DNA from 4 places in the Paenibacillus sp. FSL R7-0312 genome. Region 4 is predicted to be linked to each of the others. Evidence: riboswitches for the same ligand, from Rfam matches in the RefSeq annotation. Region 4 holds a riboswitch; each other region holds the start of a gene.

Region 1 (3,207 bases), 540 kb from region 4:
CTATTCCAGAAAGGTGATCCTCTGATGTCTATTCAACAAATCCATACACTGGATGAACTGCAACAATACGTAGGGCAACCCGGCAAAAAATTGCTCTTCAAGCACAGCACCACCTGCCCGATCAGCGCCAAAGCAAATGAGGAGTTCCAGGCCTATACACAGAATTCCGACACGCCTGCCGCCATTGTACATGTTATCGAAGACCGTCCGGTTTCCAATCAGATTGCCGAGGATTTCGGGATTAAGCATGAATCGCCGCAGATTTTCCTGCTGGAGGATGGTGAGGTCCGCTGGAACACTTCCCACTGGAAAATCACCCGTGGCGCCATCAAGGAAGCTGTGGAGCAATGAGCCAGAACGTAATCATCTATTCCACATCCGGCTGCAGCGACTGCAATCAGGTGAAGCAGCTGCTTGAGAGCAAAGGCATTCCCTTCGAAGTCAGAGATGTGATGACCAGTACTGTCTATCAGGAAGAAGTCGAGAAGCTGGGCTTCATGGGTGTTCCAGTCACCGTATCCGGAGACCGGGCTGTCAAGGGCTTCAATCTTCCTGAGCTTCAGGAGCTTATTGAAGCAGCTGGTCATTAATAAGCTTACCCGTATGCAAAAAGGTGCCGCCCTCCCAGCAGGGCCGGCACCTTTTTAGGGTTCAAAATTATTCTGCCGGGAAAAAACTCCGTCATAGCTTCACTCCGTTTCCACACCGCCGGGCGAAGGCATCCACCGATGACGGTTCCAGCAGATCCAGCGCCTCTTTATTGACAGTCTGCCCTTACAGAATCAAATGATAATCCCTGGAGTATGGTCCAAGTCAAGCATTCGGAAAGCGGGAATTAGGCCCTCCGGGATGTATCGTTTGCAGGGCTAGAACGGAAGCATTTTCGTAAAATCAGACTCTAATTCAGGGACAATTTGTAAACCGCCATAATTACCCTAATAACACAATCACGAATCTATTTGCCTGACGGGTAACGCATACAATAACATTTATCTCCCGTTATCTCCCGATTACTCACTAATACACCATTTTTCAAAAATCCATTATCGACGGTATTTCCGTCTAACGCATTAATATTTCCGGAGTTCCCCTGCCACTGCCTCCCAAAAATAAAAAACGGCGATTGAGCGAGATAAACGGATGATAACCGGCCACATATATGGTTTTAGTCTCCAATATTCCTTGCGAAGCAGCAATTTATTGCAAATCCGGCGCAGAAGCACTCTTTTCCATTTTTACAAAGACAATCCTAAAAGGGTATGATTCGTGTTGAAAGTTAACAGCGATAATGTGAATGCACGCTGAATTTCCGCCAAGCGGAAAACGGGGGAACCATCAGGCCGCAGGCCTACTTGGGGTGAATCCGAAGGAGACTTCAATTGCGCAGTCTCAAAAGGTAGGGCGACTCTCACCGTCCGAATCCGACAGCTAACCCCGTAAGCGTAAAGAGAGAGATCTTGATCCGCCACGATTTTGCCCCAGGCTTCTTACGCCTGTAACAAAACCGCAGCAGAGGTCCTCCTCTGTCTGCGGTTTTTTGCGCACTTATTCCGGCGGATCAGCATTTCGGCAAACCAATCAGCTATATATCCAAACAATAAAATCGCCCACATTCAGGAAGGAACGTGTCCACATGCCAGACCCATTATCGACCAAGGCAGCTGCCGCTGCCGGATTCACCGGCTATATTGAGCAATACAGCGGAACCGTATATGCACTTAGCTGTCTTCTGCTGGAGAAGGGCACCCGCGCCGATCAAGCCACAACTGCCACATTCGCGGCACTCTTTGAGCCTTGGCTAAAGGGTAGCATCCAATCGGACTTCTCCCTTGCCGCCTACAGGGAATGCATCCGGCAATGCTCGCTGGTTGCTCAAGACCGCGGCCGCTGCTCTTCTGCCTTGCTCACCTGGGAGGATCAGATTGCCAGCGCCTTATGGTACGGCATCCAGCTGCCGCTGCCCGAGATCAGCCTCATCCTGCAGCGAAGCGTTCCTGAGCTGAAAGCGCAGCTCAGAGAGATTCGCGAACATATGGCTGCTGCGCGGCCAGCTGTCCCGCGTCCGTCGGCGGGATAGGGAAAGCTGCTGGGGCCTGCACCAATAGACTCAGGCAGGCTGCTGCGATCTATGCGGACTGTAGATCCGTTATTTCGTCCGGTCAGGCCATTCAGCGATCCATGCGGACTCAGAGGACCTTAACTAACCCGTTTCGCCTCATTTTGAGCTCCATCGAACAATATAAGCGCTCCTGAGTCCGCAACGAGCAAAAAAGCAGGCTTTTTCACAAAATAAGGTCCTCTCAGTCCGCGTAGCACTACGTATGGGAGAATTCCGCTGACGGCAAGCTAATAAGTTCTCATTCCCTTAAGGCTCCAGGTTACGCTCACTGAAGCTCCCAACTTATACACATGCACGCCTTTGGCAATGTACATTTGCCTGACAATAACGAAAAGCCGCAGCTTCCGCCACGGCTCTCTATTTGCTCTCGTGCCAGCGCTTAAAACACTAACACTTGTATTGAATTCACTAACCAACCCATACCCTGTTCTTGCCTATGCTGTCTGCTCCATTCCAGAAATCAGCGCTTGCCCTTGCCGCCCTTAGCGAACCGCCAAAAAGCCATGCAGCATCCGAGCAGCCCGACGCCCAGCAAGATGGTCTGCAGTGCTCCCAGCCAGGTTGATTTGTCCGACGGGATCAGACTGCTGATAATGATCAGCAGGATGGAGACCGCGACCAGCACGGGGGTTTGTCTACTTTTTTTCACGAAAAATCACCACTCCTAATTACTAATATTACTAAGGTACACTATCTGCGGGGTTTTAACCAGTTTGGGGGGGTTGTGATCACTCTATAGAACAGCATTATTCATAAGCCCAATCCGGTTGATTCGCTAAATCACTTACATGCAACTAATTAATAACATCCTATCCCCCGCTTCACATAAGTCTATCTGTTTAGATACGAGGATTAACAATAACATTGCAAATCAGTTTTATCGTGGATATAATATGTCTGTAATAACTATTTAGTGAAATTAAAGGAGACCGGGCTATGACGGAGTTTTGGGAAACAAGCTTCATAGAAAAACAAACGAGACCTGATGCGCCTCGGATAGATTCCGGTACCGCATCGCCTGCCTTGCCTGCTCCAGCAGTTCGGGCACTTGGCTGAGTGCTCCGGCCTGACCGGAGACCATAATCGTT
Region 2 (3,207 bases), 3.5 Mb from region 4:
CTGGTTCCATGTACACTCACACTGCGCATAACAAAAAACGGCTGCTCCCGCAACCTGCGGAAACAACCGTTATACATATAAAGGGTATGTCTATTTGTGCAAATGATACGGCACAGTTGCTATAACGATATCCTTCTGATTCATCAGATAAGAGCGGATGAACAAGCTGGTCTGATTATGCAGAATCGCCTGCCACCAATGCTTCGTAACAAATTGCGGAATGAGTACAGTAATATGGTCTGTTGAAGCGGTTTTCCACTCCACCGTATCGATGAATTTCACCAGCGGGCGGATGATGCTGCGGTAACGCGAGCGGAGTACAATCAGGCGAACCCCAGGGTTCCACTCTTCCCACTTCTGTTCCATTTTGTGAATCTCTTCTTCATCGAATCCGACATATACAGCCACCACATTCTCAGTCAATGACTTCGCATAGCTGATTGAATGCAGTACCGCGCGGGTGACACCGGCAACAGGTACAACCACTGTGCTTCCTTTAATGCAAGGTTTATCCGTAGCCGGACAAATGCGCAGCTGATCGGCAATATTCATATAATGGCGGTGAATCCGGTGGAACACGATGATTACAAGCGGCAGGAAGATGAAGGCCATCCATACACTCGAGAATTTAGTAATAATGAAGATGAGCGTAATGGTCAAGGTTGTGAGCATGCCTACTGTATTCACTGCGAATTTGCTCTGCCAGCCCTTAGGCTTGGTTCTGTACCACTGGACCATCATGCCAAGCTGTGAAAGGGTAAACGGAATGAATACCCCAACGGCGTATAATGGAATCAACCCTTCGGTATTACCGTGAAAAGCGGCTACAAGCACAGCCGACATTACGCCGAGGAAAATAATGCCGTTGGAGAATCCCAGCCGGTCTCCGCGTACCATGAAGGCGTGGGGTAAATATTTGTCTTTGGCGAACATGAATGCCAGCAGCGGGAATGCCGAATACGCTGTATTCGCCGCCAGGAACAAGATTACTGCGGTGATGCCTTGGATGAAGAAGTACAAACCGCCGCGGCCAAAGGTAGACTCGGTAATCTGCGACACAACCGTTGCTTTCTCGTTCGGCATGATACCGTACCAATAAGCCAAAAGCGTAATCCCCGTGAACATAGCCCCGAGAATCAGACCCATAAGCACCAGTGTTTTAGCCGCATTTTTCTCAGCCGGTGCTTTGAAGTTAGGGATCGCATTAGATACAGCTTCTACCCCGGTCAGTGCCGAACAGCCGGAGCTGAAGGCCTTAAGCAGAAGGAACATACTGACATTCGATACCGCCGAGCCGATCTCAGGAACCTGGGCATGAGCACCGCCGGTTGCATACTTGAAGACTCCCGCGATAATCAGCACAAAGATGGAGACGACGAACAGATATACCGGAATGGCTATGAATGAAGCTGATTCAGTAACCCCCCGCAGATTGACAATCGTTAAGAGCAGAATGACAGTAACCGCTATAAGTACACTATGATTATGAAGACCCGGGAACGCTGATGTGATCGCATCCGTTCCCGCCGAGGCGCTTACCGCCACCGTTAAAATATAATCCACCAGCAAAGAGCCTCCGGCAAGCAAGCCGGTATGAACCCCGAGATTAGTTTTGGCGACAATATAGGCGCCTCCGCCCTGCGGATAAGCAAAAATGGTCTGCCGATAAGACAGGATTAAGATGACCAGCAGGCCCAATACGGCTAATGCAATTGGCAATGAGTACCAGATAGCTGTGAAGCCTGCGGCCACGAGTACAATTAAGATTTGTTCTGTTCCGTAGGCTACAGACGAGAGCGCATCAGAAGACAGGACAGCCAGTGCTTTCACCTTGGATAACTTTTCATGATCGAGTTCGTTCGACTTCATCGGACGCCCGATCAATAGTCGTTTTACCTTGCTTACCATTGTAGTAACATTTCCTCTCTTTGTTAAGTTGAAACGGCAGTACCGCGCGCTGTTTTCATAAGTGGATTTCATAAATGCAGGCACAGAAATAGGCATACGGAAATGATCCGCATGCCTTGAGTGCATGGTCATTATCCCACTATTGCTTACGAGGTTAGCTGGCGGATTCGGGCTGTGGTAGCCCTACGGTTTTCGAGTCTGCTGACCCGCTTCCGATTCACCCCGTTGGCACTCGGCCAAGTTTGGTTCCCCCGTTTTTCCTTCCGGAAAATTCAGCGCATATTCAACTTCTCACAAGGACTAATATTAATCTACAATGACTCTTCCGTAAAGCGTTGAAACAAATGAAAAAAGAATGAAAAACAACCAAAACAACCAAATCCATGATCCGGTATGTCTTGATCTTTCATTCTCTTTCATTATCACTTTATCGCGTGATTTTACAGCATTTCTGCTTAATAATTTACACTCAATTTAAGGGAAATAGTTACTCTTCATTCTGCCTGACGGCTTCTTACTCACCTGCATCCTCTTTACGCCCTGTCCATAGCAGAATTGTGATTAATGCGAACGCAATGAGTGCCAGCAGCGGGATGGTGATGAATCCGAAATAATTCAGATAATCCGTGTTGCACGGGACACCGATTGTACATGGAAGCACCTTGCTAAGTGCCGGAATTTTCTGCTCTGCGTAATGATAGATCGAAATGCTTCCGCCAATCAAACTTAAGGGCAGCACATAAGGGATAATGCGCTTATCCCCCCGGTAAGTGGCGATTCCGAGCAAAATAAGCTGCGGGTACATAAATATCCGCTGAAACCAGCATAGCTTGCAGGGCTCATATTTCAGCACTTCACTGAGATACAGACTGCCTGCTACAGCAACAACCGAGACGAACCAGGCCAAGTAGAGACAATTCCGGCGGCAGAATGCAGAGAATTTATTCATTGTGCAGCCACAGCTTCCGCAGCTACCTTGATTTGAGCATCAATTTCCTCCATATTAAAAGGTTCATTCACCTTGACTCCATTCACAAACAGTGATGGCGTGTTGGTTACACCGGTGTCTGTGCCAACCTGGATATCTCTCTCCAGTTCGCTTTCATAGGTCTTGTCTTCAATATCCTTACGCAGCAGGTCGAAGTCAATGGGCAGTTCTAATTGCTGTGCCAGACTTACCAGGAAGTCCGGTGTTGCCCACTCCACCTTTTCTTCACCCTGGTTAGCATAGATGGCATCGAAGAATTTCCAGAAAGCCTCTTCATTCTGATGATATACGGACAGTGCCGCTAGTGAAGC
Region 3 (3,207 bases), 5.8 Mb from region 4:
AGCTTGAAATCCGCCTGCTTAATGTTCAGTTCCTTCTCGTACAGGGACTCCTTCGCGCGGGCGGCGGTTCCCGCTTCAATGGTGGCCTGATGTGCATTGGCTTTGGCAATGGAGGATTCCTTCTCCGCCTCGGCCTGCTTGATCTGAATATCGCGTTCCGCTTCCGCCTTGGCAATGCTGGCATCGCGGCGGATGCGCTCAATTTCCGGAACCCCCATATTGTCGATGTACCCTTTGTCATCCGTAATTTTTTTGATGGTGAAGCTGACGACCTCAAGCCCCATCTTGTCGAGGTCCTCCGAGCAGGTCTCCCTCATCTTGCTGTTGATTTCATCAGGCGTCTTGAGGATGGATTCCACCGTCAATTGCCCGATTAAGCCGCGCAGGTGGCCCTCCACCGAATGCAGGATAATTGTCTCGCGGTCTTCTTCGGGCCGGTCGATGAACTGCTCACTGGCCGTCAGAATAGCGGTGGGATCGCTTTTGATTTTTATCTGGGCGACCGCCTCCAGGTTGAGCTTGATGCCCTGCCGGGAGAACATCGCCTGCGCTGGAATGACATCGAAGCTCATCAGCATCATCGAGATGGTCTTATTGTTCTGGAAGCCCGGGATGACGAACGTCCCGCCGCCCTGCACCACTCTTTTACCGCCGAGACCGTATACAATCATCGCCTGATTGGGCGGGACTTTTTTATAAGCGGTCACGATACTGAACAAAGCCAGCAGAATAACAACAACAATGCCCGAGATTAAATAAAGAATAACCATTTGGTCCGACACTCCCCGTCATTTATAATTCTCCGAATTCCCTCTCGAAGAGGGTTACTTCCGCCATTCCCTTATCCACCTTCAAAATAATCACCCTGTCGCCCTTCACGAGCTGCTGGCCGATTGCTGCCCGCACTCCAATGGAGCGCATCGTTCCGTGCAGCACATATTTCATTTCCCCGGCTGCCCCATCCGCTGCAGGTACACTGACGTATCCAAGCTGCCCTGCCTGCTCATAATCCAATTCATTCATGCTGCTGTCATACCGGGTCATCACCCGGGCCAGCACTGCATACATCAGACACCCTGTCAGCAAGGCTATCATGGTGCAGATCAGCACTACTGCAAGCACGCTCATTCCGCTGAAGCGGCTAAGCATATAACCAGCGCCGCCCCAGACTGTGACAAACACCATCAGCGGGAGTATAGGCACAAAGCCCGGCCCCCCGGCGTCACCGCCCCCCGCATGCAGATGACCCGCCAGGCCATGCCCATGAAGTCCGCCGCTGAGGAGCAGGAGCAGTCCGACCCAGAAGCACACGATAAATGTAGTTAAGATAACGATCACCTCCTTAGGCAGTTCTGATCACAATATAAATAAACTTTTCCCGTTGTTATATGAATTATCCGTCTTAATTCAGACCGTCTCCCCCTGCTGCCTGCACAGCAAAAAGACCACAGCAGCAGCAGGGCTCTCCGTGGTCGGTTAATCGATCATGGCGCTCATCCTCTCTCTTCGAGGCTTACGGGGTTAGCTGACGGATTCGGGCAGCGAGATTGCCCTACCTTGCCGGAGCACCGTTATACAGCATGCAGCAAGGATTCACCCCAGGTGTGCGGCCGCTATCTGAGCCTAAGCCGTAATCACCGTTGGTTCCCCCGTTCCCATTACTGGAATTCAGCCATTTGAGAACAGTTAAATTTCATTCGGTTGTTGATTTGAATCTTACGCCTGCAGCCATTTAATGTAAAACGCTGCGGTTGACAAAAGAAGCCAAAAATGCCGTTCCTGCACGAATGAAGGCGTATACTTTGCTTTCGCTCTTAAGCGGCCGATGATTTACTCCTTTTTGCTCCGTTTCTCTGGAGCAGTGCTGTTACATAGCAAAGAGGCTGACCACCTGCATTCCCTCTGCCGGGTGTAGTCTTTTTTATCGGATACTCGCTTCTGCTTATACGCCAGTCTTCTGTGCTTCATCCAGCTGCTGCAGCTGCTCTATCTGATGCAAATGATTAAGCAGCTGCTGATAGTGGTCGGCTTTTTGCTGGACGGTAAGCACCATCTTCTGGAACTGCCCTGCATCCTGTCCCGATTTCTCCAGAATACGCAGCAGATCGCCATTGATCTGCTCCACATCCTCCATGCTGCTCTCCTGCGATTCCTGAATCTTCTCCAGATGCTGGAATACCTCTTCCTCCGCTTCCACGATCTCGTTCATGTATACCGTGGACTGGCTGATCTTCGCATTCGTCTCTGTCATCGCCGTTGTCCCGTCACCGGACTTGCTGTGAAGCTGCTCCATCACCTGGGTCATCCCCGAAAGGGAGCCCATGATCTCCTTCACATGACTGCGCGTGCTGTCGGCCAGCTTGCGGATTTCTGTGGCAACCACCGAGAAGCCCCGTCCGTGCTCTCCGGCCCGCGCCGCCTCGATCGCTGCATTCAGCGACAACAGATTCGTCTGCTCAGCAATATCCGTAATGATCTTTGCCAGCTGCTCGATGCTCCGGAAATGCCCCCGCAGGTCCTCATTCAAGCTGACAAATTCAGTAAATACCGCCGAAGCCTTCTGCATTTCCGCCGAGATCTGGATATTGGCCTCTTTGGCGAATTCAATTTTATTGGAGGAAAAAGAGAGGCTGCCATACATTTCATTGATGAGATCTTCGGTCTGTCCGCTGTTGGTCTTCAGATGCTCCAGAAGCTGCTGGGTCCCGCAGATCTGGCTGATCAGCTCACCGCTGCCCGCCCGTAAAGCCGCAAACTCCTCTACCAGCTGGGCCTCTTCCTTAAGAATCTCGTCAGTTTCGCGGCGGATCTGTCCGGCCAGGGTATAGGCGTGCATCCCATAGGATTCAGTGGCTGAAGCGTCGTTAGCGGCAGCTGTCCTGCCAGTATTCTCTGGAGGCTCAGTAGCATTAGCCGCTGCTCCAGCTGTCTTTAGCGTCCCGGCTGATTGTCCGGAGCTGTCCGTTTTTTCAAGAACGGCTAATGTATTATGACTTTGAACAGCTCCGGCAGAGATGCTTTTGCCCCATGAAGTGCGTAATCTGGTTATCCACTGCATAATCAATCTACTCTCCCTTATTCAACCAGCAGCAGAATCATGGTCTGGTTGGCATGCTTTTTATAATATTGCTCTCCGTAGCTGATGAAACCTGTAGTGTTGCCGCAGAATCCGAGCATAGTCCTGTCAAAATCCGCCCACAGACCGTC
Region 4 (3,207 bases):
TAACCGAAGCCATTAACCTTATGTCGATATGTCACTATTCTGGTGCACAAAACGCCGAATTCCCAGCACCGGGGAGTGGGGGAACCATATTTTGGGTGAATTGATCTCGCTTTAGAGGGGTCATAGGGGAACCTTCTACCGAATCCTTAAGCTAACCTCGCAGGCCTTGGAAGGAGTACATCTTTTGAGAAGTCAGAACTTTAAGAAGAAATGCACCGCAGCAGCGCTAGGTCTTGTGATGGTATTTACACTCGGAGCGGGCAGCGCTTTCGCAGATTCCAAAATGGATACTGTGATCTCAAAAACCATTGGAACGTCATATAAAACCGGGGGCACCAGCACCAGCGGCTTTGATTGTTCCGGATTCACCAAATACGTATTCAAGAGTATCGGCCTGACCTTGCCGCGCACCTCTAAGGCACAGTACAGCGTTGGAACAGCCGTATCCAAGAGTAATTTGCGTTCCGGTGATTTGGTATTCTTCAATACCCTGGGCAACGGAGTTTCCCATGTCGGTATTTATGTTGGCAATGGAAAATTCGCACAATCCTCCACTTCGCGTGGTGTAACCATCAGTTCGCTGAGTCAGGCATACTGGGCCAACCGCTACGTTGGCGCTAAAAGAGTAATGAGCACAACAGCCTACCAAGCTGTCGCTTACGATTGAACCCTTGAACATTTCCTCGAATATTTGTACCTCTAACATCTAAATGTAACTTATACGAGCCCGGTTTTGATTATTGCCGTAATCATTTCCGGGTTTTTCCTTTTCCTTATTCTACCTTTTACACTCATCTGCAGGCCCTGAAACACCTTTTTATCCCAAATCCAAAGAAAATTCATCAACAGCTCACCCGCTGCGTTAAATATGAGTCTTTCTATGCAGCTATAACTCTAAAAAACGCAAAAAAAATGCATTAATATGTTATAAGTGATTGCCAAGCGCCCTAGTCTTTGCTACAATTATCGCAGTGAGCTTTTAGTAACATTTTTGTAATTATTGAATCGCTTTTAACAAAGGTTTTGTCATGTATTGAATAACAGCTAATCCTAATCAACAGTCGTGCCGAGTTCCCTAAAGATTTAGGGAAACGGGGGAACCAACTTTGGGTGAATTGACCTCCTATTCTAAGAGGGGTCATAGGGGACCTTCAACCGAACCCTTAAGCTAACCTCGTAGGCATTTGGAAGGGGTATTTACTTTTGAAGAAGAAGCTAGCAGCCGCAGTACTAAGCTTTTCCATCATCTTCACCATTGGAGCAGGAAGCGCTTTCGCGGATTCCAAAATGGATAAAGTTATCGACAAAGCCATCGGGACCAAATACGTATCCGGCGGTGTATCCACGAACGGTTTTGATTGCTCCGGATTTACAATGTATGTTTTTGATAAGATCGGAATTAACCTGCCCCACCAATCCGGCTCCCAATATCAGATGGGCACTGCTATATCCCGTGATGAGATGAGACCGGGCGATCTTGTATTCTTCAATACAAGCGGCAAAGGCGTTTCCCATGTCGGTATTTATGTTGGTGACGGTGAGTTCGCACATGCTTCTTCCTCGCGTGGTGTAACCATCAGTTCGCTGAGTGACAGCTACTACGTCAACCGCTACGTTGGCGCCAAACGGATTATGAGTACAGATGCTTACAAGACTGTAGCTACTGATTCCGAAGACAATGACGATGTGCAATAATTTGTCCTAAATATAAGCGCTTTTCCAGGATTTTTGCCGAAATCTTGGAGGAGGGCTTATTTTTTTGTCTATAAAATTACTTACCCCGCTCTATATTTGTAAAACATCAATTCGGCCCTTTCCTAAAATATTTTTTGGCGTTTGTCAAGTTCCGGTCTATCTGCAAGGTTTTTGCGTCGTATCCTGCTCATTTTGTATATAATATTTATAGAATGAAGTAATGTTCCCTTGAAAGGTGGCCTCCGCTTATGATAAGTTCTCCGGTATCTTTTTATGTTGTTGCTATGGAGTCGCGGCATGGCGCTGAGATCTGTGAGTGGAACTATAGGCCCCCGTATAATATTTACGGCTGGATGCCCTGGGAGCAGATGCAGGCGCTCGGTGTTGAATTCGGTGATCCGCAGCTGCGCAGCGAACAATACGTTTCCATCGTGAACGGACAGGGAATCCTATGCGGCTTCGCCCAGCTGTTCCCTATGGAGGGTGTAGTCCGGCTCGGAATCGGCATGCGGCCCGATCTGTGCGGTCATGGCATGGGACATCTCTTCATGAAGGCCATCGTTCAGGCGGCTCTGTTGCGTTATCCGGAACGGGAGATCGATTTGGAGGTACTGACCTGGAATCAGCGGGCCATCCGTGCTTACCAGAAATGCGGATTTACCATAACGGATACTTATGAACGAAGAACTCCATCTGGCGATAAACCATTTTATTGTATGGTCTATGAGAAATAGCATTCCACTTCTGTATGTATGCAAATTTCCCAGGAGTTTCGTTCATTTTTTTGACACAAATACTATGATAACGCTTCACCATCCGGTATAATGAAGGAAGCAGCTTACATGAAGGGACGGATGCAGATGCAGAAATGGATCATGAGCGGTTTGTTTTTTGCCGCCTGTGCCTTTGCCGTGGTCTTAATGTTTACCCTGCCCGGCAAAGCCGAGGTGGCTGAAGAGAACAAGCCTACAATGCCTGAGGTTGTGCTGGACGCAGCCAGCGCGGAGGCCCTGGTAAAAGCCAACTGCATCACCTGCCACGGGGATCAGCTTCAGGGCGGTGTAGGGCCGAACCTGCAGCAGGAGGGCGCTCAGCATGACGCGGCGCAGATTTACAGCATTGTGACCAAGGGACGCGGGCAGATGCCTTCTTTCAAAGACAAACTAGCCCCTGAGGAAATTGCGAATGTCGCTTTATGGCTGGCCGAGAAGAAATAATAACATGCCCAAAGCAAAATGCCCGCTGCAAAAGATACCTGGTATCCTTGCACGGGCATTTTTATGGATCAGGCAGTACTGTCATTTCCATAAGGATCCTGTCCTCTAACGGTTTTTCTCAAAAGCCTCGTTAATTTCATTGGCCTGGCGGATATCCAGCTTCTGCACATCTGCAGGCAGACGCACGATAACGGTCTTGTAATCAATGGTGATATGCGGGTGATGGTCGAACGCTTCCGAGATCGCAGCAACCTCATCTACAAAGGCAATTCCCTTCATATATTCATTGAACATA

What was found. Region 4 has a riboswitch for cyclic di-AMP ahead of MKX70_RS05280 (C40 family peptidase). Riboswitches for the same ligand answer to the same signal wherever they lie in the genome.
Region 1: another riboswitch for cyclic di-AMP. It lies ahead of MKX70_RS03000 (hypothetical protein); the one in region 4 lies ahead of MKX70_RS05280 (C40 family peptidase).
Region 2: another riboswitch for cyclic di-AMP. It lies ahead of MKX70_RS21045 (APC family permease); the one in region 4 lies ahead of MKX70_RS05280 (C40 family peptidase).
Region 3: another riboswitch for cyclic di-AMP. It lies ahead of MKX70_RS30560 (hypothetical protein); the one in region 4 lies ahead of MKX70_RS05280 (C40 family peptidase).

The regions. Positions count from the first base shown of each region.
Region 1 covers NZ_JBBORE010000001.1:710,833-714,039, forward strand. Annotated here, with positions in the region: gene ytxJ (bacillithiol system redox-active protein YtxJ) at 25-351, shown strand; gene MKX70_RS02995 (glutaredoxin family protein) at 348-590, shown strand; cyclic di-AMP (ydaO/yuaA leader) riboswitch at 1,290-1,457, shown strand; gene MKX70_RS03000 (hypothetical protein) at 1,634-2,077, shown strand; gene MKX70_RS03005 (hypothetical protein) at 2,580-2,768, opposite strand.
Region 2 covers NZ_JBBORE010000001.1:4,787,480-4,790,686, reverse strand. Annotated here, with positions in the region: gene MKX70_RS21045 (APC family permease) at 91-1,908, opposite strand; cyclic di-AMP (ydaO/yuaA leader) riboswitch at 2,037-2,196, opposite strand; gene MKX70_RS21040 (disulfide oxidoreductase) at 2,423-2,857, opposite strand; gene MKX70_RS21035 (DsbA family protein) at 2,854-3,207, opposite strand, start outside.
Region 3 covers NZ_JBBORE010000001.1:7,053,066-7,056,272, forward strand. Annotated here, with positions in the region: gene MKX70_RS30555 (flotillin family protein) at 1-770, opposite strand, end outside; gene MKX70_RS30560 (hypothetical protein) at 793-1,338, opposite strand; cyclic di-AMP (ydaO/yuaA leader) riboswitch at 1,496-1,684, opposite strand; gene MKX70_RS30565 (methyl-accepting chemotaxis protein) at 1,943-3,058, opposite strand; gene MKX70_RS30570 (FIST signal transduction protein) at 3,076-3,207, opposite strand, start outside.
Region 4 covers NZ_JBBORE010000001.1:1,248,077-1,251,283, forward strand. Annotated here, with positions in the region: cyclic di-AMP (ydaO/yuaA leader) riboswitch at 43-181, shown strand; gene MKX70_RS05275 (C40 family peptidase) at 239-667, shown strand; cyclic di-AMP (ydaO/yuaA leader) riboswitch at 1,055-1,198, shown strand; gene MKX70_RS05280 (C40 family peptidase) at 1,204-1,695, shown strand; gene MKX70_RS05285 (GNAT family N-acetyltransferase) at 1,944-2,429, shown strand; gene MKX70_RS05290 (c-type cytochrome) at 2,556-2,912, shown strand; gene MKX70_RS05295 (4a-hydroxytetrahydrobiopterin dehydratase) at 3,018-3,207, opposite strand, start outside.